Regions from separate parts of the Pantoea nemavictus genome, predicted to be linked through region 2. Evidence: predicted binding sites of a transcription regulator. Region 2 holds the regulator's gene; each other region holds the start of a gene.
The links. The regulator PhoB, encoded in region 2, activates phosphate uptake and scavenging genes when phosphate is short. The targets are predictions, from matches to a motif close to CTGTCATAAAACTGNCNNAT.
Positions count from the first base shown of each region.

Region 1: a site for PhoB is predicted at 1,639-1,658, ahead of glpT (glycerol-3-phosphate transporter). Genes of this name have one in related genera too.
Region 3: a site for PhoB is predicted at 3,277-3,296, ahead of opgB (phosphatidylglycerol--membrane-oligosaccharide glycerophosphotransferase). Genes of this name have one in related genera too.
Region 4: a site for PhoB is predicted at 3,450-3,469, ahead of pitA (inorganic phosphate transporter PitA). Genes of this name have one in related genera too.

Region 1 is NZ_JBBGZW010000001.1:2,308,902-2,314,630, forward strand. It holds gene yigL (sugar/pyridoxal phosphate phosphatase YigL) at 1-118, shown strand, start outside; gene glpT (glycerol-3-phosphate transporter) at 152-1,492, opposite strand; gene WH298_RS10565 (carboxylate/amino acid/amine transporter) at 1,831-2,694, shown strand; gene WH298_RS10570 (YehS family protein) at 2,905-3,384, opposite strand; gene metR (HTH-type transcriptional regulator MetR) at 3,478-4,410, opposite strand; partial or broken gene metE (5-methyltetrahydropteroyltriglutamate--homocysteine S-methyltransferase) at 4,625-5,729, shown strand, end outside.
Region 2 is NZ_JBBGZW010000001.1:3,140,019-3,145,747, forward strand. It holds gene WH298_RS14320 (AAA family ATPase) at 1-1,104, opposite strand, end outside; gene sbcD (exonuclease subunit SbcD) at 1,101-2,318, opposite strand; gene phoB (phosphate response regulator transcription factor PhoB) at 2,516-3,205, shown strand; gene phoR (phosphate regulon sensor histidine kinase PhoR) at 3,226-4,536, shown strand; gene WH298_RS14340 (PstS family phosphate ABC transporter substrate-binding protein) at 4,623-5,549, shown strand; gene WH298_RS14345 (cobalamin-independent methionine synthase II family protein) at 5,717-5,729, shown strand, end outside.
Region 3 is NZ_JBBGZW010000001.1:2,771,100-2,776,828, reverse strand. It holds gene WH298_RS12670 (YncE family protein) at 1-324, opposite strand, end outside; gene WH298_RS12665 (glycosyltransferase family 32 protein) at 742-1,755, shown strand; gene WH298_RS12660 (LysR family transcriptional regulator) at 1,729-2,652, opposite strand; gene WH298_RS12655 (tautomerase family protein) at 2,773-3,162, shown strand; gene opgB (phosphatidylglycerol--membrane-oligosaccharide glycerophosphotransferase) at 3,379-5,676, shown strand.
Region 4 is NZ_JBBGZW010000001.1:1,828,548-1,834,276, forward strand. It holds gene WH298_RS08375 (GlxA family transcriptional regulator) at 1-987, opposite strand, end outside; gene WH298_RS08380 (cysteine hydrolase family protein) at 1,088-1,783, shown strand; gene WH298_RS08385 (hypothetical protein) at 1,784-2,131, opposite strand; gene WH298_RS08390 (aminoacetone oxidase family FAD-binding enzyme) at 2,206-3,390, opposite strand; gene pitA (inorganic phosphate transporter PitA) at 3,632-5,131, shown strand; gene uspB (universal stress protein UspB) at 5,299-5,634, opposite strand.

The DNA of each region.
Region 1 (5,729 bases), 830 kb from region 2:
CTGCATCATGCGTAATGGCCAGCAGCGTCTGAAAGACACCTTGCCAACGCTGGAAGTGATTGGTAGCAATGCGGAAGATGCGGTGCCGCATACGCTGCGCAAGCTGTTCCTCGCGTAAAAAAATGGGCCGGCGATCACCGGCCCATACTCGTTATGCCATCTGTTTTTTGTGCTTATGCTCGCTCACCATGGTGAGCAGCAGCAGAATCACCGCCAGCACCGATCCGCCAATCATCACGATGAAGCCGCCATCCCAGCCGAAGTAATCGACGGTGTAGCCGACAATCGCACTCGCCGCCACCGATCCGCCAAGATAGCCAAACAGTCCGGTAAAGCCCGCCGCGGTTCCCGCCGCTTTTTTCGGTGCTAGCTCCAGCGCGTGCAAGCCAATCAACATCACCGGCCCGTAAATCAGGAAGCCGATCACAATCATGCACAGCATATCGATGCCGGGATTGCCCGGCGGGTTGAGCCAATAGACCACGGTGGCGATGGTCACCAGCGTCATAAAGAACACGCCAGTGGCGCCACGATTGCCTCGGAACACTTTGTCGGACATCCAGCCGCACAGCAGCGTGCCGGGGATGCCGGCATATTCGTAGAAGAAGTAGGCCCACGAGGACTTATCCAGCGTGAAGTGCTTCACCTCTTTCAGGTAGGTGGGCGACCAGTCGAGAATGCCGTAGCGCAGCAGGTAAACAAACACGTTGGCCAGCGCGATGTACCACAGCAGCTTATTAGGCAGAATGTACTGCATGAAAATCTGCTTCGCCGTCAGCTCCTGCTCGTGGTTCTCGTTGTAATCCGGCGGATAATCGTTCTTCCAGGCTTCAATCGGCGGTAATCCGCAGGATTGCGGCGTATCACGCATCAGGGCGAAAGCAAAGATCGCGATGATGATGGCGCCAAACGCCGGCATATACAGCGCTGCTTTCCAGTCGTTGAACCACGCCATACCGAGCAGGAACAGCAACGGTGGAATGCCGCCGCCGACGTTATGCGCGCAGTTCCACACCGAGACAATGCCGCCGCGCTCCTTCTGCGACCACCAGTGCACCATGGTGCGTCCGCAAGGCGGCCAACCCATGCCCTGGAACCAGCCGCACAGGAACAGCAGCACGAACATCACCATGATGCTCGATGTCGCCCACGGCACGAAGCCCATAAACAACATCACCGCCGCAGCGAGGATCAATCCGGCGGGCAAAAACACGCGTGGATTCGAGCGGTCCGACACTGAACCCATAATGAATTTCGAAAAGCCATACGCGATGGAAATACCCGACAACGCAAAACCGAGATCGCCGCGTGAAAAACCCTGCTCAACCAGATACGGCATGGCTAACGCAAAGTTCTTGCGCACTAAATAGTAAGCCGCATAGCCGAAGAAAATTCCCAGGAAAATTTGCCAGCGCAGACGACGATAGAGCGGATCGACACGATCATCTGCCACCTGGGGCCGATGCGGTGCAGGTTTGAAGATACTCAACATGAGTGTGGCCCTCCAGGGCGCGATATAGTTATGAGTTCCCAGCAGGTTGGGGCAATTACGGCAACGTTATAAACGGAAAGGTGATATTTCCATTTCGCGCAAAGAATAGTGATGGTCACGCACGGTTACTGTGATGTGTGACACATTTGTTACAGTTTGATGACGGTAAAGAGCGATAAAAACCAGTAAATGTTGTATTTCGCGCATTTTAGTGTGGTTAAAAAGCGAAGCGATGAGCATTAATTGACGCAATTTTGCGCTATTGTAAACCAGATAGTTCAGCTCAATAGCGACAGTTTGTTTACACTAGCGCCACTGTTCATTTTGGGATCGTTACCGTGCTGTTACTGATCGTTACCACCATTCTGTGGGCTTTTTCCTTCAGTTTAATCGGGGAATATTTGGCTGGGCAGGTGGACTCCTGGTTCTCCGTGCTGATGCGCTTAGCGCTCGCCGCTATCGTCTTCCTGCCATTCCTGCGCTGGCGTGGCTATCGTGCCTCAACCATCCTGCTGTATATGCTGGTGGGCATGCTGCAACTCGGCATCATGTATCTGCTGAGCTTTGAGGCTTACCTGTATCTGAGCGTCACGGAGTTTCTGCTGTTCACCGTCATGACGCCGCTGTATGTCACGCTGATTTACGATTTGCTCAGCCGACGTCCGCTGCGTATCGGCTATGCCTTCAGCGCTATGTTGGCAGTGATTGGCGCGGCGATTATTCGTTACGACAAAGTCAGCGATCATTTCTGGTTTGGCTTACTGTTGGTGCAGGCGGCGAATATCTGTTTTGCCATTGGTATGGTGGGCTACAAACGTCTGCAGGAAACCCGCCCAATGCCGCAGCACACCGCGTTTTCATGGTTCTATCTCGGTGCGGTGATCATCGCGGTCATTGCCTGGAGCCTGTGGGGCAATCCCAACAAACTGCCTACTACGTCGCTGCAGTGGGGCATTCTGGTGTGGTTGGGGGTTGCGGCTTCAGGTTTGGGCTACTTCATGTGGAACTACGGCGCAACGCAGGTGGATGCGGGCACCTTGGGCATTATGAACAATATGCATGTGCCGGCGGGTTTACTGGTGAACCTGGCGATTTGGCAGGAAACACCGCATTGGCCGAGTTTTATCGCCGGTGCTGCCGTAATCTTCGCCTCGCTTTATGTGCATAAACGCTGGGTGTTGGGCAAGAAAAGCGGCGCCTAAGTTAAAAGGGAAGGGATAGCGCGGCAGAGGAGCAAAGCATCCGAGCCATGGACAAAAACGCCGGGAGCGTTTTTGCACAATGCGAAGCGTTGGCCGCTTGCGGCCGAACCCCATGGATGGGGTGAGTACTCGCGAGGCTGATCCACAGGGAAGTGGTTTCCCTTTGCGATCTGCCGCGCTATCCCTGACCCGGCTAGAACCATGAAGCGATTAAGCCTTCTTAACCGGTCCCGGACGATGGATCATCGTCAAACCTTTCAGGAAATTACGCAGAATCTGGTCGCCGCATTCGCGGAAGTTCTTGTGTTCCGGGTTACGGAAAATTGCGCCCACCTCAGCCTGCGAAATCTTAAAGTTCGCTTTTAGCAACACATCCGGAATATCGGTGGTCTTCAGTGCAAAGGCGATACGCAGCTTCTTCATGAAAATATTATTATTCATGCGGCGCTCAATCGACGGTGCGGGTGCATCTTCACTCTTACCGCGACGATAAAAAATCAGACCGTTGAGGAAGTACCCCATCAACACATCCGGCAGCTTGCGAAACGCGGCATCGTCATCCTTCTTCATCCACGCCTGCACATCTTCCAGCGGCACTTCACTTCCCGCTAAGGCAAAAATCTCCACCACTTTGCTATCGCTCAAATCAAGCATATAGCGCACGCTGCGCAGAACATCGTTACTCATCATGGTGAAACTCTCTTGGTCGCGGGTTGAGGCGGCGCATTATAGAGCAGGCGGGGCAGGGATAACAGCGCGGGCGACTTTCGCCGCCCAGTAGCATCAGGAAGAGGTGCTCTGCAATGCGCCAGGACGTGCGGCATCGCGCACGAACGGCAGATGTTCACAGGCGTGTTGGCGGGCAAAACGTACGAAAGCTTCCAACACCGGCTGACGCTGCTCACCTTCGCGGACCGCGGCATACAGGCGGCTCCACAGCCCATCGCCCAGCGTCTTGGTGACCACCAAACCCTGCTGCTCAAAATTCTCTACCACCCAATGCGGTAGCGCGGCGATGCCCATGCCTGCCGACACCATCTGAATCAGCAACAGCGTATTATCTACGCTCTTCAAGGCTGGACTCACGCCCGCCGGCTGCAGGAAATGTCGCCACACATCCAAACGCTGGCGCTGCACCGGATAAATCATCAGCACCTCTTCAGCCATATCTTCCGGGGAAATATGATCAAGCTGCGCCAAAGGATGATCCGGCGCCATCACTAAACGCACTTCAAAATCGAACATCGGTGAATAGAACAACCCGCTGCGCGGCAAAATGTCGGAGGTCAACACCACATCCAGCTCGCCCTGCTGCAACGCCGGTTGGGGGTCAAAAGTCACGCCAGATTTGAAATCCATCACCACCTGCGGCCAGCTCTGACGAAAATTATTCAGCGCAGGCGTCAGCCACTGAATGCAGCTGTGACACTCGATGGCGATACGCAATGTGGTCTGATGCGGCTCATGGCACGCCTGCAAGGCTTGCTGAATCTGCGGCAAAACCTGCTCGGCCAGCTGCAACAAAATCTCTCCCTGCGGCGTAAAACGCAGCGGCTGGCTTTTACGCACAAACAGACGGAATCCCAGCCGCTGTTCCAGATCGCTGAACTGGTGGGACAACGCCGATTGCGTCTGATGAAGCTGTGAGGCGGCGGCGGCTAACGAGCCGGTATTCCGTAACGCCTGCAGCGTCCGCAGGTGTTTGAGTTCGATCATGAGAATCCTTCACATCGAGATTGAACAAATTGCGCTTGAGGAACATACAGTACCCGCAGATTATGGCGGTGTAAACATCTGGACGGCTAAACATCTCAAGCAAGCGTCGCGGCCACTTTACCTTTGTCCAGCCATACAGCTCAGCGAATGACCTCTTCTTTCGCTGGATGAACGTAAATCGGTTGTACCTAAAAGAATATCTGGAGAACAGCAAATGACCATTCTCAACCATACACTCGGTTTCCCGCGCGTCGGTCTGCGTCGTGAACTGAAAAAAGCACAGGAAAGCTATTGGGCAGATAAAAGCTCATAGGAAGAGCTGCTGGCCGTGGGTCGCGAACTGCGTGCTCGTCACTGGCAACAGCAGCAAGACGCGGGAGTGGATCTGCTGCCGGTTGGCGATTTCGCCTGGTACGATCATGTTCTGACCACCAGCCTGATGCTGGGTAATGTGCCAGCACGCCATCAAAACCATGATGGATCCGTCGATCTCGATACGCTCTTCCGCCTTGGCCGTGGCCGTGCACCTAGCGGTGAACCCGCTGCGGCGGCGGAAATGACCAAATGGTTTAACACCAATTATCACTACATGGTGCCGGAATTCACCCTCGGCCAGCGGTTCAAACTGACCTGGACCCAGCTGCTGGATGAGGTTGATGAAGCGTTGGCGCTCGGCCACAAGGTTAAACCGGTGCTGCTCGGCCCGGTAACCTATCTGTGGCTAGGTAAAGTGAAGGGCGAGCAGTTTGATCGTCTGTCACTGCTGAAAGATATTCTGCCCGTTTACCAACAGGTATTGGCTGAACTGAATAAACGCGATATCGCATGGGTACAAATCGATGAGCCAGCACTGGCGCTGGAGCTGCCAGCAACGTGGCGCGATGCCTTCAAACCGGCTTACGAGGCGCTGCAAGGTGAAAGCAAACTGCTGCTGACGACCTACTTCGACAGCATCGGCCAGAACCTTGACGTGATTAAAGCGCTGCCGGTGCAAGGTCTGCACGTCGACCTGGTTCACGGTAAAGATGATATCCAGCAGCTGAACCAGCAGATCCCGGCAGATTGGCTGCTTTCGGTGGGTGTTATCAACGGTCGCAACGTCTGGCGTGCGGATCTCAGCAGCTGGTTTGAACGGCTGCAGCCGTTGGTTGGCCAGCGTAAACAGCTGTGGATCGGTTCGTCCTGCTCACTACTGCATAGCCCAATCGATCTGAGCGTGGAAACGCGGCTGGATGAAGAGGTGAAAAGCTGGTTCGCCTTTGCCCTGCAGAAATGCACTGAGCTGTCGCTGTTGAGCAAGGCGCTAAATAACCATGATG
Region 2 (5,729 bases):
ATTGGCGATGCGGTGATCCAGCGGAATAACCTGTTCGGTCAGCAGCGTTTCCAACTGCTGCTGTTGCTGGATAGCCTGCTCACGCGCCTGCTGTGCCGCTTGATAGTGGCTTTCGCCCTGCTGCAGAGCGGTTTTCGCCTGCTGCTGTTGGCTGTGAAGCTGCTGTGACTGCTGCTCCAGCGACAGCCGATCGCGTTGCAACTGTTCGCGCTGCTGCAACTTATCGCGCAGTTTTTCTGCCGGTTCGGCACGCGCCAGCCGTTGACGATCGCTATCGGCCTGCTGCCAGGCCTGTTGTGCAGCGAGCAGCGTCTGTTCTGCCTGCTGCTGTTCCTGGGTGAGCTGCTGCGCTTGCGTCAGCCAGTGCTGTTGCTGCTGCGCCTGCGTCAGCTGTTGGTTGAGGATTTGCTCCTGCGTGCCGAGTTCTGCCAGCTGTTGTGTCAGCTCTGCGCGCCGCGCCTCGTCCAGCAGCGACATGCCGCCTGCGCGCGCGCGCAGGGTATCCAGCTCGCTGCGGGCGCTGCGCCAGCGTTCGTAGATCTGAATCGAAATTTGCCCGTAGATCTCGGTGCCGGTCAGCTCTTCCAGCAGCTCGGCGCGTTCGCCGGGTTTGGCATTGAGGAAGGCGGCAAACTGGCCCTGCGACAGCATCATGGAGCGGGTAAAGCGCGCGAAATCGAGTCCGGACAGGGTTTCGATCGCTTTTAGCTTGTCACCGACTTTATCCGCGACGATCTGATTATCGGCGACGCGCGCCAGCTCGACGCGCGGTGCCTGTAGCTTACCGTCGGCCTGACCGCGGGCGCGATTCTGGCTCCAGAAGGCGCGCCAGGCTTCACCTTTGATTTGAAACTCAACTTCTGCCAGACATTCGGCGGTGTCGCGGGTGATCAGCTCATTTTGCGTTTGCGACAGCGTGCCAAGGCGCGGCGTCTGGTGATAGAGCGCCAGACAAATGGCATCAAGCAGGGTGGTTTTGCCCGCGCCGGTGGCGCCGGTAATGGCAAACAATCCGTTACTGGCAAAGGGCTCGCGGCGGAAGTCGATAAACCATTCGCCGCGCAGTGCATTGAGGTTTTTAAAACGGAGCGTCAAAATTTTCATGCTAACGGATTCTCCAGCGCGGCCAACTGGCTGCGGAACAGCAGCGTCAACTGCTCGGCCTGGTCGGCGTCCAGCTGATCATCCTGCGCCAGCCGGCGGGCAAACACCTCTTCCACTTTTAGTTCACTCAGGGTTTCGTTATCCAGTCGCTCCAGGCTGCGCTGTCGCTGTTCACGGCTGCGGCGCACCAGCAGCACTTCAACCGGCAAATTTTCCGTCAAGGCTTCGATGCGGCGCTGCAAGTCGCTGAGATACTCCTGGGTGGTGATTTCGATGTCCAGCCAGGTTGGCTGCTCGCCTGCACTTGCGCTGAACTGAGCCAGCTGATGTTCGATCTCCGCCATGGAGCCTTTGAGCATCTGCATCGGCTGGAAGTGGGGAATGGGCAACGGCGTGACGGCATCGAGCGTCGCGCTGAACTCCAGCAGGAACACGCTTTTCTCGCGGCCGAGTTCATCAAAGCTGAGTGGAATCGGCGAGCCGCTGTAGCGAATATGGTCGCTATCGGCGATGCGCTGAGGACGATGAATATGGCCCAGCGCGATGTAATCGGCGGGCGGGAACGCCTGCGCCGGGAAGGCATCCAGCGTGCCGATATAGATGTCGCGTACGGAATCGCTTTTCGTAACGCCAACGGTGGTGAGATGGCCGGTGGCAATAATCGGTAGCGTGCTTTCCAACGCATCGCGCTGCGCCTGCGCGGCGGCGAAGCACTGCTGATAGTGCTGCGCGATGGCTTCCAGCAGGGAAATCTGCTTCTCGCGCCCGGATTGGCCGGCCTGGCTGCGCAAAATATCGCGCGGACGCAGATAAGGAATGGCGCACAGCAGCGCCCCCGGCGCGCCATCGCGCTGCTTCAGGGTTAATACCTGCTGCTCGCCGTGGGGCGTCGCGCTGGTAATCACCTGGGTATTCAGGCAGGCCAGCAGCTCGCGCGATTCATTCAGCGTGGCGACCGAATCGTGATTACCGGCCAGCACCACCAGTTGACAGCCGCTGGGCTGCAGCGCCACCACAAAACGGTTAAACATTTCGCGCGCGTAGCTCGGCGGCGATCCGGTATCAAACAGATCGCCGGCGATGATCAGCGCATCCACCTGATGCTGCACAATCTGATCCAGCAGCCAGTCGAGAAACGCCTGATGTTCTCTGGCCCGACTTTTGCTGTAAAAGAACTGGCCGAGATGCCAGTCAGCGGTGTGAATGATGCGCATGTTTGCTCCGTGCTGAGTTTAGCGAAGGCGAATTATAACCACTTAAGATCACAAAGAAAAAAAGCAGATTTTTATTGTGACATTTCCGTTTTTTATCTATCTATCTTAAGGCGGTGTTTTCATAAAAGTGTCATAAAACTGACGCATAATGGCGCCGCAAATCCCAGTGACACGGTGTCACACTAGCAGGAGTTATAATGGCTAAGCGCATTTTGGTTGTGGAAGACGAAGCTCCCATCCGTGAAATGTTATGTTTCGTGCTGGAACAGAATGATTACCAGCCTATTGAGGCGGAAGATTATGACAGCGCGATTGGTAAGCTGATCGAACCCTGGCCTGATTTAATTCTGCTGGACTGGATGTTGCCCGGTGGCAGCGGGATTCAGTTTATCAAGCATTTGAAGCGCGAAGCCATGACGCGCGACATCCCGGTGATGATGCTGACCGCGCGCGGTGAAGAAGAGGATCGCGTACGTGGTCTGGAAGTGGGCGCGGATGATTACATTACCAAGCCGTTTTCACCGAAAGAGCTGATGGCACGCATTAAAGCGGTGATGCGCCGTATTTCACCGATGGCGGTGGAAGAGGTGATTGAGATGCAGGGTTTGAGCCTCGATCCTTCGTCGCATCGCGTGATGTCCGAAACCACACCGCTGGAGATGGGGCCGACCGAATATAAATTACTGCACTTCTTTATGACGCATCCGGAACGCGTTTACAGCCGCGAACAGCTGCTGAACCACGTCTGGGGCACCAATGTGTATGTCGAAGATCGCACCGTTGACGTGCATATTCGCCGTTTACGCAAAGCGCTGGAGCTGACCGGCCACGATCGCATGGTTCAAACCGTTCGCGGAACAGGGTATCGTTTCTCTGCCCGCTACTAATCGTAAACGGAGTTTTTACCGTGCTGGAACGACTCTCCTGGAAGAGACTGTTGACCGAGCTGGCGCTGGTCTGTTTACCTGCGCTGGTGCTCGGTCTGTTGTTCGGCTATCTGCCGTGGTTGCTGCTGATTGCGGTGACCGGTGTGATGTTTTGGCACTTCAAAAACCTGATGCGTCTGTCGCACTGGCTGTGGGTCGATCGTTCGATGACGCCGCCAACCGGACGCGGCAGCTGGGAACCGCTGTTTTACGGTTTGTATCAGATGCAGCTGCGCAATCGGCGCCGTCGCCGGGAGCTGGGCAATCTGATCAAACGTTTCCGCAGCGGCGCTGAATCGCTGCCGGATGCGGTGGTGCTGACCACCGAAGAGGGCACCATTTTCTGGTGTAATGGTTTGGCGCAGCAGCATCTCGGCTTGCGCTGGCCGGAGGATAACGGCCAGAACATCCTGAACTTACTGCGTTATCCTGAATTCTCCCGCTATATCCGCCAGCGTAAATTTGATACGCCGCTAACGCAGATCCTCAATAATCAGCATCATATGGAATTCCGCGTCATGCCTTACAGCGAAGGGCAGTGGCTGATGGTGGCGCGTGATGTCACCCAGATGCACCAGCTTGAGGGCGCGCGACGTAATTTCTTCGCCAACGTCAGTCATGAACTGCGCACGCCGCTCACCGTGCTGCAGGGTTATCTGGAAATGATGGATGATTCGGTGATGAACGAGCGCACGCGCAGTAAAGCGTTGCACACCATGCAGGAGCAGACGCGGCGCATGGACAGCCTGGTGAAGCAACTGCTGACTTTGTCGCGTATCGAAGCGGCACCGGCCATCGACCTGAAAGAGACGGTGGATGTACCGGGCATGCTGCTGCTGCTGCAGCGTGAAGCGGAAACCCTGAGCCAGGGACGCCACACCATCCATTTCCATACCGATCCGCATCTCAAAGTGTTCGGCAATGATGAACAGCTGCGCAGCGCCATTTCCAACCTGGTTTACAACGCGGTGAATCACACGCCGGAGGGCACGCGCATCGACATCAGCTGGTTGCGCACCCAACAAGGCGCGCAGTTTAAAGTGTGTGATGACGGACCCGGCATCAGCGAGCAGCACTTGCCGCGCCTGACCGAACGCTTCTATCGGGTAGATAAAGCGCGCTCACGCGCCACTGGCGGCAGCGGATTGGGGCTGGCGATTGTGAAGCATGCGCTTGGCCATCACAACGCGCGATTGGAGATCACCAGCGTGCCGCATCAGGAAACCTGTTTCAGTTTTCTTCTGCCGCCACGGTTGATTGTGGCTAACGTGATTCAAGAGCGAGTTAACTAAGGTTTGCACGACGTAGCGGCGCAATTTATTGCGCGATAAATCGTGCCGCGACAGAATAGACGTCTTAATGAATTGCGGAATCGCTGATGAAATCGCTGTTGCTCTCCTGCTTGCTGCTTTGCGCTGCTTTAGCGCACGGCCAACAAACTATGCTGACCGGCAATTTGAGCAGCGTCGGCTCGGATACGCTGGGTTATTTGATGACCTTGTGGGGCGAGGATTTCAGCCGCCAGTCACCGGGCGTTAATGTTCAGGTACAGGCGGCGGGATCCTCAACCGCACCCACCGCACTGGCGGCCGGGGCCGCGCAACTGGGCGCGATGAGCCGCCCGATGCAGATCGACGAACGTCAACTCTTTATCGCCCGCTACGGCTATCCGCCGCTTGCGGTGCCGGTGGCGATGGATGCGCTGGTGGTGGTGGTCAATCAGGACAATCCGTTGCCGCGCATCGCGCCGCAACAACTCGATGCTCTGTTTTCCATTACCCGGCTGTGTGGCGCACAGCAGGTGCCGCAGCATTGGGGCGATCTTGGCCTGAAGGCTAGCCAGTGGGCGACGCGCAGCATTCAGCGCTATGGCCGCAACTCGGCTTCGGGAACATGGGGCTTCTTTAAGCAGCAGGCGCTGTGTAAAGGCGATTTCCGTGCCGACGTCGCCGAATTCCCGGGTTCTGCTGCGGTGGTACAAGCGGTTGCCGCCACGCCTAACAGCATCGGTTACGCCAGTTTTGGCTTTCATCTCAGCGGGGTGAAGATGCTGCCGGTGGTGACAGCAGACGGCGACAGCGTGATGCCGGATGCCGAATCGATCCGCAGTGGCCGCTATCCCTGGTCGCGTCCGCTCTATATCTACGTCAATAAAGCGCCCGGCAAACCGTTGCCGCCGCTGGTCAGTGCTTTCCTGCATCAGGTGCTGTCGCCTCAGGGACAGCGACGGGTGAGCGAAGCCGGTTATCTTCCGTTATCGGATAACCAGATGGCACAAGCGCGTGCCGCCATTGAGGGAAATTGAAGAACGTGCATCTGATCATGAAATTCCTTCATGTGAGCTGAATTTTCTTCTATTGCCGAAGGGGTAACAGCGTGGCATTCTTCTCGGACATATAGCCATCCAGATGGCTAAAAATAACCAGCCGAAATTATACCCTGACGCAACTATGCGCTCAGCCAGGAGAGAAGATGTCACGTCATT
Region 3 (5,729 bases), 370 kb from region 2:
ACAGCAGAGATAGACTTTGCCGTCACGTCCCAGTTGGCCGCTGTGCGGCGCTTTTAACGGCGACAAATCAATAAAGCCACTGATCTGACGCAAACGCAGATCGATGATCGCCACTTTGTGACCCGGATGCGGGTTGTCGCCGTGAATGCCATCGCCGTAGATCGGCACATACGCTTTCTCCAGCTGTGGCAGCATCAGTAACTCATACGGCTGCGGGGGAAAAGCATTTAACTCTTGCTCAACGGCAAAGGTTTCGGGATTGAGAAACAGCACGCGATTGCCCTGCTTATCGACCGCCAGTAGGCCACGGTTGTGTCGCTGCATAGTGTCTCCTTTGGTTAATCACCTCCTTTAAGCGTAGCTAACCCTCACTCACGGTGGGATTCTTACCGCAGACCAGCGGAAAATGCAGTGAGGTTAACCAGTGATCTCACGCCCACTTTTTAATTCAATCCGCAGCCTGCGCCACGCCAACCTTATTTTATTAGGAATAGTCTTAAGCTGAAAAAAGTGAATAAACAACAATCCAGTATGTTATTCAGCGTTAATTTAAAACTTAACGGATCCTTGATTTTCCGCTTTATCTGAAAGAAGTAAAAAGTGGTAGCCGCACAGCACAGAATGTTTTATTAAGCTCTGGAGAGTATTTTTTTACACAGCACAAAGAAAGGGATAATCAAGAGCGCTCAGCGCCAGTAACAGGGAAGCCTTGCCACCATAATCACAATAATCAGGTGCATCATGAATAAAAAACGCCTTCAGCCAGCCTTAAACCTCTGGCATAACTGGAAAAGACTCGCCTTTACCAGCCAGACTTTCCTGCAGAAAAAACAGCATAATGCGCTCTGTGCGCCGGAATACGATCCCAGCGAAGAGGACAATATCGTGTTGCTTTCTGGCGAAAAAGATCTGCCAGAGATTCCAAAAAAAGTGTGGATGTATTGGGATAATGAATATTTACCCAAATCGATGGCGTTAAATATTAAAAAAATTCGTCAGGATAATCCCGATCATGAAATTCATTTATTAAACCGCTTAACGGTAAAAGAAGTTTTACCTGACTTTATCTTTACCTCTTCACAATTAAGCGCACAGCAGCGCAGCGAAGTCATTCGCCTGGAGTTGCTATTACGTTATGGCGGCATTGCTATTGATTGCAGCACGTTATTATTTGAAGATCTCTCCTGGGTGCATCGCGCACATCAGGAACGTGGTATGGATGTGATTGGTTATTATCACGAAAATGCCACCGTTAATTATCTCGCGCCGGTGATTGAGAGCTGGTTCCTGGCGGCGACAGCCAATAATCCGTTTATTCGTGAATGGCAAAAACATTACGCGCCGATTAAACATCTCGGCGAACAAAATTATTTCAATGAATTGACCAAACGCGATGATTATTCGCTGCTGACGCAGAAGATTGCCCAGCCGGAACAGCAACTGGGTTCGCTGGCGCAGCAAATCGCCATGCGTGAATATCGCCGGGTCAATCTCTATCTGCGTAAATGCGAGGCGAACGCCTATTACTATCAGCGCCTGAGCGGCTGGAAAAGCGAGGCGTTTGCCCACGCGGTGCTGTTTCACCAGCGCCCGCATACGCCACCGCCGGTGATTAAGCTCAGCGGCAATGAACAGTTGCATCTCGACTTCAACCTGCGCCTCGGTCACTACAACCGCAGCAGCCTGTTGGGCCAAATGATGCAACCGCATACGCCCATCACGCTGGCGTCACCCATCAACAAAGCGCGCGCGTAACCAGTGGATAAAGGTGGTCACCGCCCGTGGCACCTGTGCAGCATACGGGCGTACCACCCACAAACGATCGGCGAAGGCATCGATCGTCTGCCACTGCGGCAGCACCTGCTGCAGCGTACCGCTGGCGAGTGCCGCGCTGGCGCTGAAATCAGGCAGCATCGCGATACCTACTCCCTGCAATGCTGCGTCACGAATCGACTCGCTATTGTTAGTGGCAAAGTTGCCCTGAATCTTTACCTGCACGGTTTCACTGGCGTCGCTGGCCAAGCGAAAGCGCCACTGCGGCGACTCTAAACCCCGCGGATAATACAGGCAGTTGTGCTGCTGCAGCGCCTGCGGCGTAGCGGGCACCCCATTTTGTGCCAGATAGGCGGGGGAAGCCACCAGCAGCGCGTGGGTTTCACACAGCGGCAGCGCCACGTGCGTTTCCGGCAGGTTATCGCTGTGGCGAATCGCCAGATCAAATCCTTCACTGCCCAGCGAGACCAAACGATCGGTCACATCCAGCTGCAGACGCACCTGCGGATAATCCCGCAAGAAATCACCAATAATCGGCACCAGCTGCTGACGCGCAAAGGCTACCGGAGCCGTTACGCGCACCATGCCACGTACCGGTCCCGCTTCATCGCGCACGCTGAAAAAGCTCTGCGCGATGCGCGCAAAAGGATCGCGCAGCTCATCCACCAGCTTTTCACCGGCGGAAGTGAGACGTACGCTGCGCGTGGTGCGCTGCACCAACGCCACGCCGGCCATCTTTTCCAGTTCTTTAATCTTTTGGCTCATCGCCGCTTTGCTGACGTCTAAGCGCTCCGCTGCACGCGTAAAACTGCCGAGCTCAGCCAGCACGGTTAACCAGTGCAAATGGACCCAAAGGCTATCGGTTTTAATTTCTTTCATCTTCATTGTTCAAAATAATAAATAATCATTTCAACCAGCACGCTTTTTCTTTCCGGCAGCAAGCGGCAGCATAGAGCCACATCCTACTCTTTTCATGTGAGCAAAAACGAGGGTTTATTGATGCCATTACTGACATTTGACGTTATTCAGGGCCGTTCTGAAGCAGAATTACGGACTTTGCTGGATGCCGCACATCGCGCGGTGTTAACGGCGTTCAAAGTGCCCGCACGCGATCGCTATCAGATTGTTCATGAAAACAAAGGCTATCAGATGGTCTTTCAGGACACCGGTTTGGGTTTTGAGCGCAGCGATAATCTGGTGATGGTGCGCGTTTATACCAGCCCGAGAAGTGAAGAACAGAAGTGTCTGTTTATGGCAGAGTTAGCGCGCGAGCTGCAGGAAAATTGTGGCGTACAGGGCACAGATTTGATGATTAGTTTTATCACCAACAGTAAAGGTGACTGGAGCTTTGCCGATGGCGAAGCGCAATACCTCACTGGCAAACTCTAATTTCCCTTCTCTGCCCTCACTGGTAGCAGCCGTTGCGTTGCTACCAGGCCAAACCACAGCCAGCCTAAATCCGCCATAAACGAATCGGAATGCATCGCACAAATCTGGTTGGATGTGTTGCAGCCTTGTGACACCCGATATAGATTGACGCAAAAATCCCCCAAAGAGGGTCGTTGACGCAGGGAATGCGTATTCATTCAAGATGAGGATCTGACGTTGTCCGAAATGGTTTCGGTTGTACTCTTTTTGGCTGCGATTGCGGTCTACTCCTTTAAAGCCGGGCGAAATAAATTCTGGTTTAGTCTGATCTTGCTGCTGCTTACCCTGTTCATCGTGCTTAACATCACGCTGTTCGCCAGCAACTATTTCACGGGCGATGGAATCAATGATGCGGTGCTCTACACCCTAACCAATAGCCTGACGGGCGCGGGCGTGAGCAAATATGTGGTGCCGGCCATCGGGTTAATCATTGGCCTGTTCTCGCTATTTTGCCTGCTTACATGGCTGCTGCGTCGCCGCAAGACTCAGCATCATCTCGGCTGGAGTTTACTGGCTATTGCCTGTGCTGCCGGTTCAGTACAAACCACGCCGGCGTTCCGTCAGGTGAAAGAGCTGATCGCCTCCCACACGCGTCTCGCTGATTCAGATTTCGAAACCTATTACAAAACGCCAAACAAGGTGATAGCCGAGCCGAAGCTCAATCTGGTCTATATCTATGGCGAAAGCCTCGAACGGACCTACTTCGATCAGCAGGCCTTTCCCGGCCTAGCGCCCGAACTCAGCCGTGAAAAAGACCAGAGCATCGATTTCAGCCAAACCGAACAGTTACCCGGCACCGACTACACCATTGCCGGCATGGTGGCTTCGCAGTGCGGCATTCCGCTGTTTGCCCCTTTTGATGGCAACGCCTCGGCTTCGCTCTCCAGCTTTTATCCGCAGAATATTTGTCTCGGCGATATCCTGAAAAACTCCGGCTACGAAAACTGGTTCATACAGGGCGCGGATTTGCGTTTCGCCGGTAAAGATACTTTTCTGCTGTCGCACGGCTTTGATGCCGCCAATATGTACGGCTCTGAGGAGCTCAAAAGCCGCGTCGCCGATCCCGCCTATCGCAATAACTGGGGCTACTACGATGACACGGTGATGGATGAGGTATTTGAGAAATACGAGGAGCTGTCCCGTGAGCAGAAGCGCTTTGCATTGTTCACGCTAACGGTAGATACCCATCATCCGGATGGTTTTATCTCGCGCAGCTGCCAACGTAAAAGCTACAGCTATGACGGTAAACCGAACCAGTCATTTAGCGCCGTGGCCTGTTCACAAGAGCATGTGGCGCGGCTAATTGAGCGCATTAAGGCCTCGCCGTGGTTTAAAAATACCATCATCGTGGTGACGTCCGATCATTTGGCGATGAACAACACGGCGCATCAATATTTGATCAAACAGCCGCGCCATGACCTGTTTATGGTCATTCGTGGCGATCAGCCACAGGCGGAAGTGCTCGATAGCAAACGCAGCACGCTGGATAACGGTGCGACGGTGCTGGATATTCTCGGCGGTGATAACGCCATCGGCCTGGGTCGCAGCGGTCTCTCCTCCGTCTCGCTGTCTACCCAGTTTGAGGATATGGCGAAGCGCGTCACGGCGTGGAAAGCGGATATCATCCAACTGTGGAATTTCCCCAGTAAGATGGAGAGCTTCACGGTCGATCAGCAGAAGAATACTTTCAGCTTCTCGGGCGCGACCTTCAAGCTGCCGATTCTGTTCCGCGTCTCTGATAAACATGTCGAACCGCTGCCGGAAGGTGAATACGCTGAGCCACTGCGCTATCAGCTCTCCAAATTCGCTGCCGCTGACAAATTCGTCTGGGTCGATCGCTGCTTCAAGATGGCCCGCCTGTGGCAGCCTGATTTAGCGCTATCGAACGATCTGTGTATTTCGATGGGGCAAATGGGCGGCAAACCGAGCGTAACCCGCATTGATAAGCCGCTGTGGAAAAGTAAAGTCACCTTCCCGAAAGCGGAGGTGAGCGCAGCAACGTTCCAGCTGAACGAACAGCAGATTCGCATTGAAGACAATGCTATTCGCTACAACGCAGACAGCTTCCTGTTAACGGTGCCCGGCGCGCCGAGCAGTGTTAAGAGCTTTAAAGGCATATCACGGCTGGAAAACTGGGGACGTTGGTCGAACGCTAATCTGGCACCTGAAGTGAATATTGAATACAACGATCCACTGCCTGAGCGCTTTGATGTGGTGATCACCGCGCGTGGCTTCGGCCCCAATGCGCATCGGCCAATCCCGGTGCGCGTGGGAGATCAGGAGCAGCCGTTGAATCTGGGGGAGGATTTCTCCACCACCACGCTGCATTTCACCAATCCCACCGGTAGCCGCAACTTGATTATTGCACCGCCGGAGCCGCAGGAGTCGAATGACGGCAACATCATCGGCCAGGATCCGCGCAAACTGGGCATCGGTATGGTGGATATAAAAATTATTCCGCAGCCGCAACGTTAAGCTGATTCTGCTGGACTTCAAGGCCTGCCTGCGTGCAGGCCTTTTTTATTAGC
Region 4 (5,729 bases), 1.3 Mb from region 2:
AAAGGTTTTACGATATTGCAGTGGGGAGGTGTTCAGCTGCTTCTTAAAATGACGGCGCAGCATCAGCGGCGATGAGAATCCGGCTTTTTCAGCAATCAACTCCACCGGTTGATCGGTTTTCTCCAGAAAACGCTGCGCCAGTGCCAGGCGTTGATTCACTAACCAATCGCTAAAACAGCTGCCGGTGGTTTGGTTAAAGCGGCGGGTGAAGCTGCGGCGGCTCATCAGCGCTTTCTCAGCCAGCTGCTCCAGCGTGAGCGCCTGCTGCAGGTTTTCTGTCGCCCAGCTCAGCGCCGACATAAAGCGATCGTTGCCTGCCGAATGATAAACCGGCTGCTCAATGTACTGCGCCTGTCCGCCCTGTCGATGCGGCGGCACCACCAGCATACGCGCGACGCTATTGGCCACATCAACACCACACTGCTCGCGCACCAGATGCAGACAGCAATCAATACTCGCGGCGGTACCTGCCGACGTGACAATCTGCCCTTCGTCGATGTACAGCACGTCGCGATCAATCGCCACATCCTGATACAGGCGTTCAAAATCCGCCATCCAACGCCAATGTGTGGTTGCACGGCGCTGGTTCAGTAAGCCGGCGGCGCCGAGTACAAACGCACCGAGACACAAACCCACGACTTTCGCTCCGCGCTGCGCCGCCTGCTGAAGCGCCTGCAGCAGCTCAGCGGGTGGCGGCACCGAGGGATCGCTCCAGCTTGGCACCACCACCATATCGGCATCGGCCAGCTGTGCTAATCCATGCTCAGCAATGATCGAAAAACCGCTGTTGGTTTTTAATGGGCCGGGATGCGTAGCGCAAATCATTAACTGATAGCACAGGGTGCCGTCGTCCTGAGCCGCCTTTTCAAATACCGCGCAGGGCACTGAAAGGTGGAACGGGATGATGTCGTCGAACACCACGACACCGACTTTGATGGGCGAAGCCTTACCTGGCGTTTTTGGCGCAAACTGAACGTTATTTGTCATCCGTTGTACTCCTTCACTCACGGCGAAATCGCCATACTGCACCCCATCGGAAGCCGTGCTGGCCTCCTCTCTACGCTAAACCATCAAAGGATTATTACGTATGAAAAATATTTTTGCTTCAGGAACTCTGGCACTGGCCATGGCAATTTCAGGCAATGCTTTCGCCGCTGAGACTAAGCCTGAGAAAGCGCCGACTATTCGTACCATGAGCGGTGCTACTGCTACTACTTCACTCAATGCGAAGCAAACTGCTGTGATCGTCATTGATATTCAAAACGAATATTTCCCTGGCGGTAAAATGCCGATCCCGGATGGCATGCAAGCGCTGAAAAATAGCAAACGCATCGTCGAGTTCGCTCACAAAAACAAGATGCCGGTCTTCTTCGTCCAGCATTTAGGTGATGCCGATGGTCCGCTGTTTGCCAAAGGCAGCCGTTTTGCTGAGTTCCATAAGGATTTGCAGCCAGCCAAGGGTGATCGCGTAATCAGCAAAGCCACGCCAAGCTCATTTGTCGGCACCGACCTGCAGAAGCAGCTGGACTCACTGGGCATTAAACAGCTGATCATTACCGGTCTGATGACGCACATGTGTGTGTCATCCACCGCGCGTGATGCGGTGCCGCTCGGCTACTCCGTCATTATTCCGGAAGATGCGACAGCAACACGTGATCTGGCAACCTGGGACAACAAGGTGGTGGATCATAAAGTCTTGCAGCAAGCGGCGCTGACCGGCGTCGCAGATGTGTTCGCTGAAATTAAAACCACCGATGCTGTGCTGGCGATGCCCGTTAAATAATTACTGAACCGGCTGGCCGGGTAACAGTTTGTCAGACATCAAACGGCGGCAGGAGAGACTCTCCTGCCGCGCTTGTTGCTGTTGCTCCGGTGACAAATCCTGCCAAATGCTTTGCAGATGATCTGCAAGCCCTGGCTTGAAATGAATCTTCTGCAGCGCGTAATCGGAATTGCTGCCTTCAATGATGTGCTGCATATCCTGTGATGTATTGCCGCGCCCATCATGAGTGAGGGTACAGAACGTGGCGATGTAGTAGGCTTTATCCTCGTCGCTGTAGTGCGGCATCAGCCACCAGACAACGGCGCTCAGCACAATCAGCAACGGCAGAAGAAATTTGATTTTTAACATGAAGGGCGTCACCCGCTGAAGAGTAAAGCGCGCGATAGTAGCAGATTGCGCGTGTGCGGCCTATTCAGCACGCACTACAGCGCCTGCGCGCAGGCCCAGGCTGAGCTCCACGCCCACTGGAAGTTATAGCCACCCAGCCAGCCGGTGACATCCACCACTTCACCAATAAAGAACAGCCCCGGCACATCGCGTGCTTCCATGGTTTTCGACGACAGCTGCGTGGTCTCCACGCCGCCCAGCGTCACCTCAGCGGTACGATAACCTTCGGTGCCGTTCGGCTGCACACGCCAATGATGCAATGTGTTAACCAGCTCGCTCTGCTGCTTGCTATTCAGCTGCTTCAGCGTGACGTCGGGAATCTGTTTCAGCTCCTGCAGCACTTCCACCAGCCGTTTCGGCAGGATCTTCGCCAGGCTGTTTTTCAGGCTGAGATTAGGATGAGCCTCGCGCTGCACATTAATGAAATCATCCAGCGAGGTGGCAGGCGACAAATCAATGGTGACGAATTCACCAGGCTGCCAATAGCTGGAGATTTGCAACACGGCCGGGCCAGACAGGCCGCGATGGGTGAACAGCATCGCTTCTTTAAATAAGGTGCCGTCCTGCGCGGTGATGGTGGTAGGCAACGCCACGCCCGACAGCGTATTGAGCTGTTCAAGTAGCGGTTTATGCAGCGTGAAAGGCACCAATGCCGCGCGCGTGGGGAACACTTTCAGGCCGAACTGCTCGGCCACTTTGTAGCCGAACGGCGTCGCACCCAGGCCCGGCATCGAGAGTCCACCGCTGGCGATGACCAATTTTTCCGCCTGCACCGCTGTGCCGTTAAGCTGCAAGGTGTAACCGCTGTCGTCACGATCCACGCTCATCACTTCGCTGCGCAAACGCACGGTAACCTGGCCAGCCTCACACTCTTTTAATAACAGATCGACAATCTGCTGCGCCGAGTCATCGCAGAATAACTGTCCCAGCGTTTTCTCGTGATACGCAATGCCATGGCGATTCACCAGGTCGATGAAATCCCACTGGTTGTAACGCGCCAGCGCCGATTTACAGAAATGTGGGTTGTGCGACAGATACGCAGCAGGCTCGGTGAACATGTTGGTGAAGTTGCAGCGGCCGCCACCCGACATCAAAATTTTGCGTCCGGCTTTTTTGCCGTTATCCAGCAGCAGCACGCGACGACCCAATTGCCCTGCCTGCGCCGCACAGAACATGCCGGCTGCGCCTGCACCAATAATGATAACGTCAAACTTTTCCACTGCTTTATCCGCCTTGCCCGAAAGGCGCTGATTGTAGGGATTTGCGGCTTTTAGCGCTAGCGTCAAAAAATTGCCGTAAATATGTCATAATGTAACTCACTAATTTTTAGCTGTTTTCAGCTAAATCTATACGCTGCATTACAATTTTAAGACAAGAAAGAGCTATATTTTTCTTTCATATCGCGCACGTTGTCGCAGATAATGCGCCGCGTTCATGTCCTCCCAAAATGGCGTAACGTTTATGCTACATCTGTTTGCTGGTCTCGACCTCAGTACCAGCCTGTTACTGATTCTTGCTCTGCTGTTTGTATTGTTTTATGAAGCAATCAACGGTTTTCACGACACTGCTAACGCGGTCGCGACTGTCATTTATACCCGTGCGATGCGGGCGCAACTGGCAGTTGTCATGGCGGGTGTTTTCAACTTTCTGGGTGTTTTGCTTGGTGGATTGAGCGTGGCGTATGCCATCGTTCACATGCTTCCGACCGATTTACTGTTGAATGTCGGTTCGGCCCACGGCCTCGCAATGGTCTTCTCCATGCTGCTGGCCGCGATTATCTGGAACCTTGGCACCTGGTATTTAGGTTTGCCGGCGTCCAGTTCTCATACTTTGATTGGCGCCATCATCGGTATTGGTCTCACCAACGCCCTGATGACCGGCACCTCGGTGGTTGACGCGCTCAACTTGCCGAAAGTCATCAATATCTTCATGTCCCTGATTCTTTCGCCGATTGTTGGTCTGGTGATAGCAGGCGGGCTGATCTTTATCCTGCGTCGCTACTGGAGCGGAACCACTAAGCGTTCACGCATCCACATGACGCCTGCCGATCGTGAAAAGATTGATGGCAAGAAAAAGCCGCCGTTCTGGACGCGCATCGCCCTGATCGTTTCGGCGATTGGCGTGAGCTATTCACACGGCGCAAACGATGGTCAGAAAGGCATTGGCCTGATTATGCTGGTGCTGATCGGCGTCGCGCCAGCCGGGTTTGTGGTTAACCTGAATGCGTCGGGTTATGACATCACCCGCACACGCGATGCTGTTAACCATCTGGAACAGTATTATCAGCAGCATAACGAGTCGCTGGCGCATATGGTGCAGCTTGCACCGCCGGTGGTACCTACGCCGGAAGAGTCAGTCGGCGGCCCGCAGGAGTTCCATTGCGATAGCAGCCGTGCGCTGCAAGCCATCGATCGTGCGCAGCTGCTGCTGAACAACCTGCAGAGCTATGACCAGCTGTCGGTTGATCAACGCGGACAGATGCGTCGTCTGCTGCTGTGTGTCTCCGATACCGTGGATAAAGTGGCTAAGCTGCCGGAAACCAGTGCGGAAGATAAGCGCTTCCTCAACAAGCTGAAAAGCGATTTGCTGGGCACCGTTGAGTACGCACCGATCTGGATTATTGTTGCTGTGGCGCTGGCGCTGGGCATCGGTACCATGATTGGCTGGCGTCGCGTTGCCACCACTATCGGTGAGAAAATCGGTAAGAAAGGCATGACCTATGCGCAGGGTATGTCGGCGCAGGTGACGGCTGCGGTATCGATTGGCGTCGCCAGTTATACCGGTATGCCGGTTTCCACGACGCACATTCTGTCATCGTCGGTAGCCGGTACTATGCTGGTGGATGGCGGTGGATTGCAGAGCCGCACCATCAAAAATATCGCCATGGCGTGGGTATTCACCCTGCCGGTGTGTATTTTGCTGTCGGGTTCGCTTTACTGGATCGCGTTGAAATTAATTTAATAGATACCCTAAATAATTCGAATTGCAGGAAGGCAGCAAGTGGGTGAGTCCCCAGGAGCTTACTGAAGTAAGTGACTGGGGAGAACACACGCAGCTAACGCAGCTGCAAGTCGAAGTATGACGGGTATGAGGGCGACAGCGATGTCGCCCTTTTTTATTGCCGTTATTTATTGCCAGATTGCCATCGCAATCAGGCTGACCACCACCAAAAAACAGAGCCCGCTGGTCAGCACGAACTGACCGCGCACGCGCTCACAGCGGCGAATGAATTCGTCGTCATGATGATCGTGATAGCGCTTATCCCAGATATAGCGCACCAGCCGTACCTGCTTGCTCGGCTGCCCGTGCGAGGTGAAGAACCCCGCGCCATCCACGTATTGATATAACAGCGGATCGCAACCGCGCAAAACGGCCAATAGTGAGCGCAAAGAAGAGAAGTAGCGCGCCATATTCACCAGACAAACCACACACAGAGCCCAAAAAAGCGCGATAGTGCTGATCATGTTCCCCTCCCGGCTGGAGCCGCAACGACGTCGAACGCAGCGGGGAATTGCTGTAGACGCCGCACGGGAAATAAACCAGCCACTGAATGATTCCG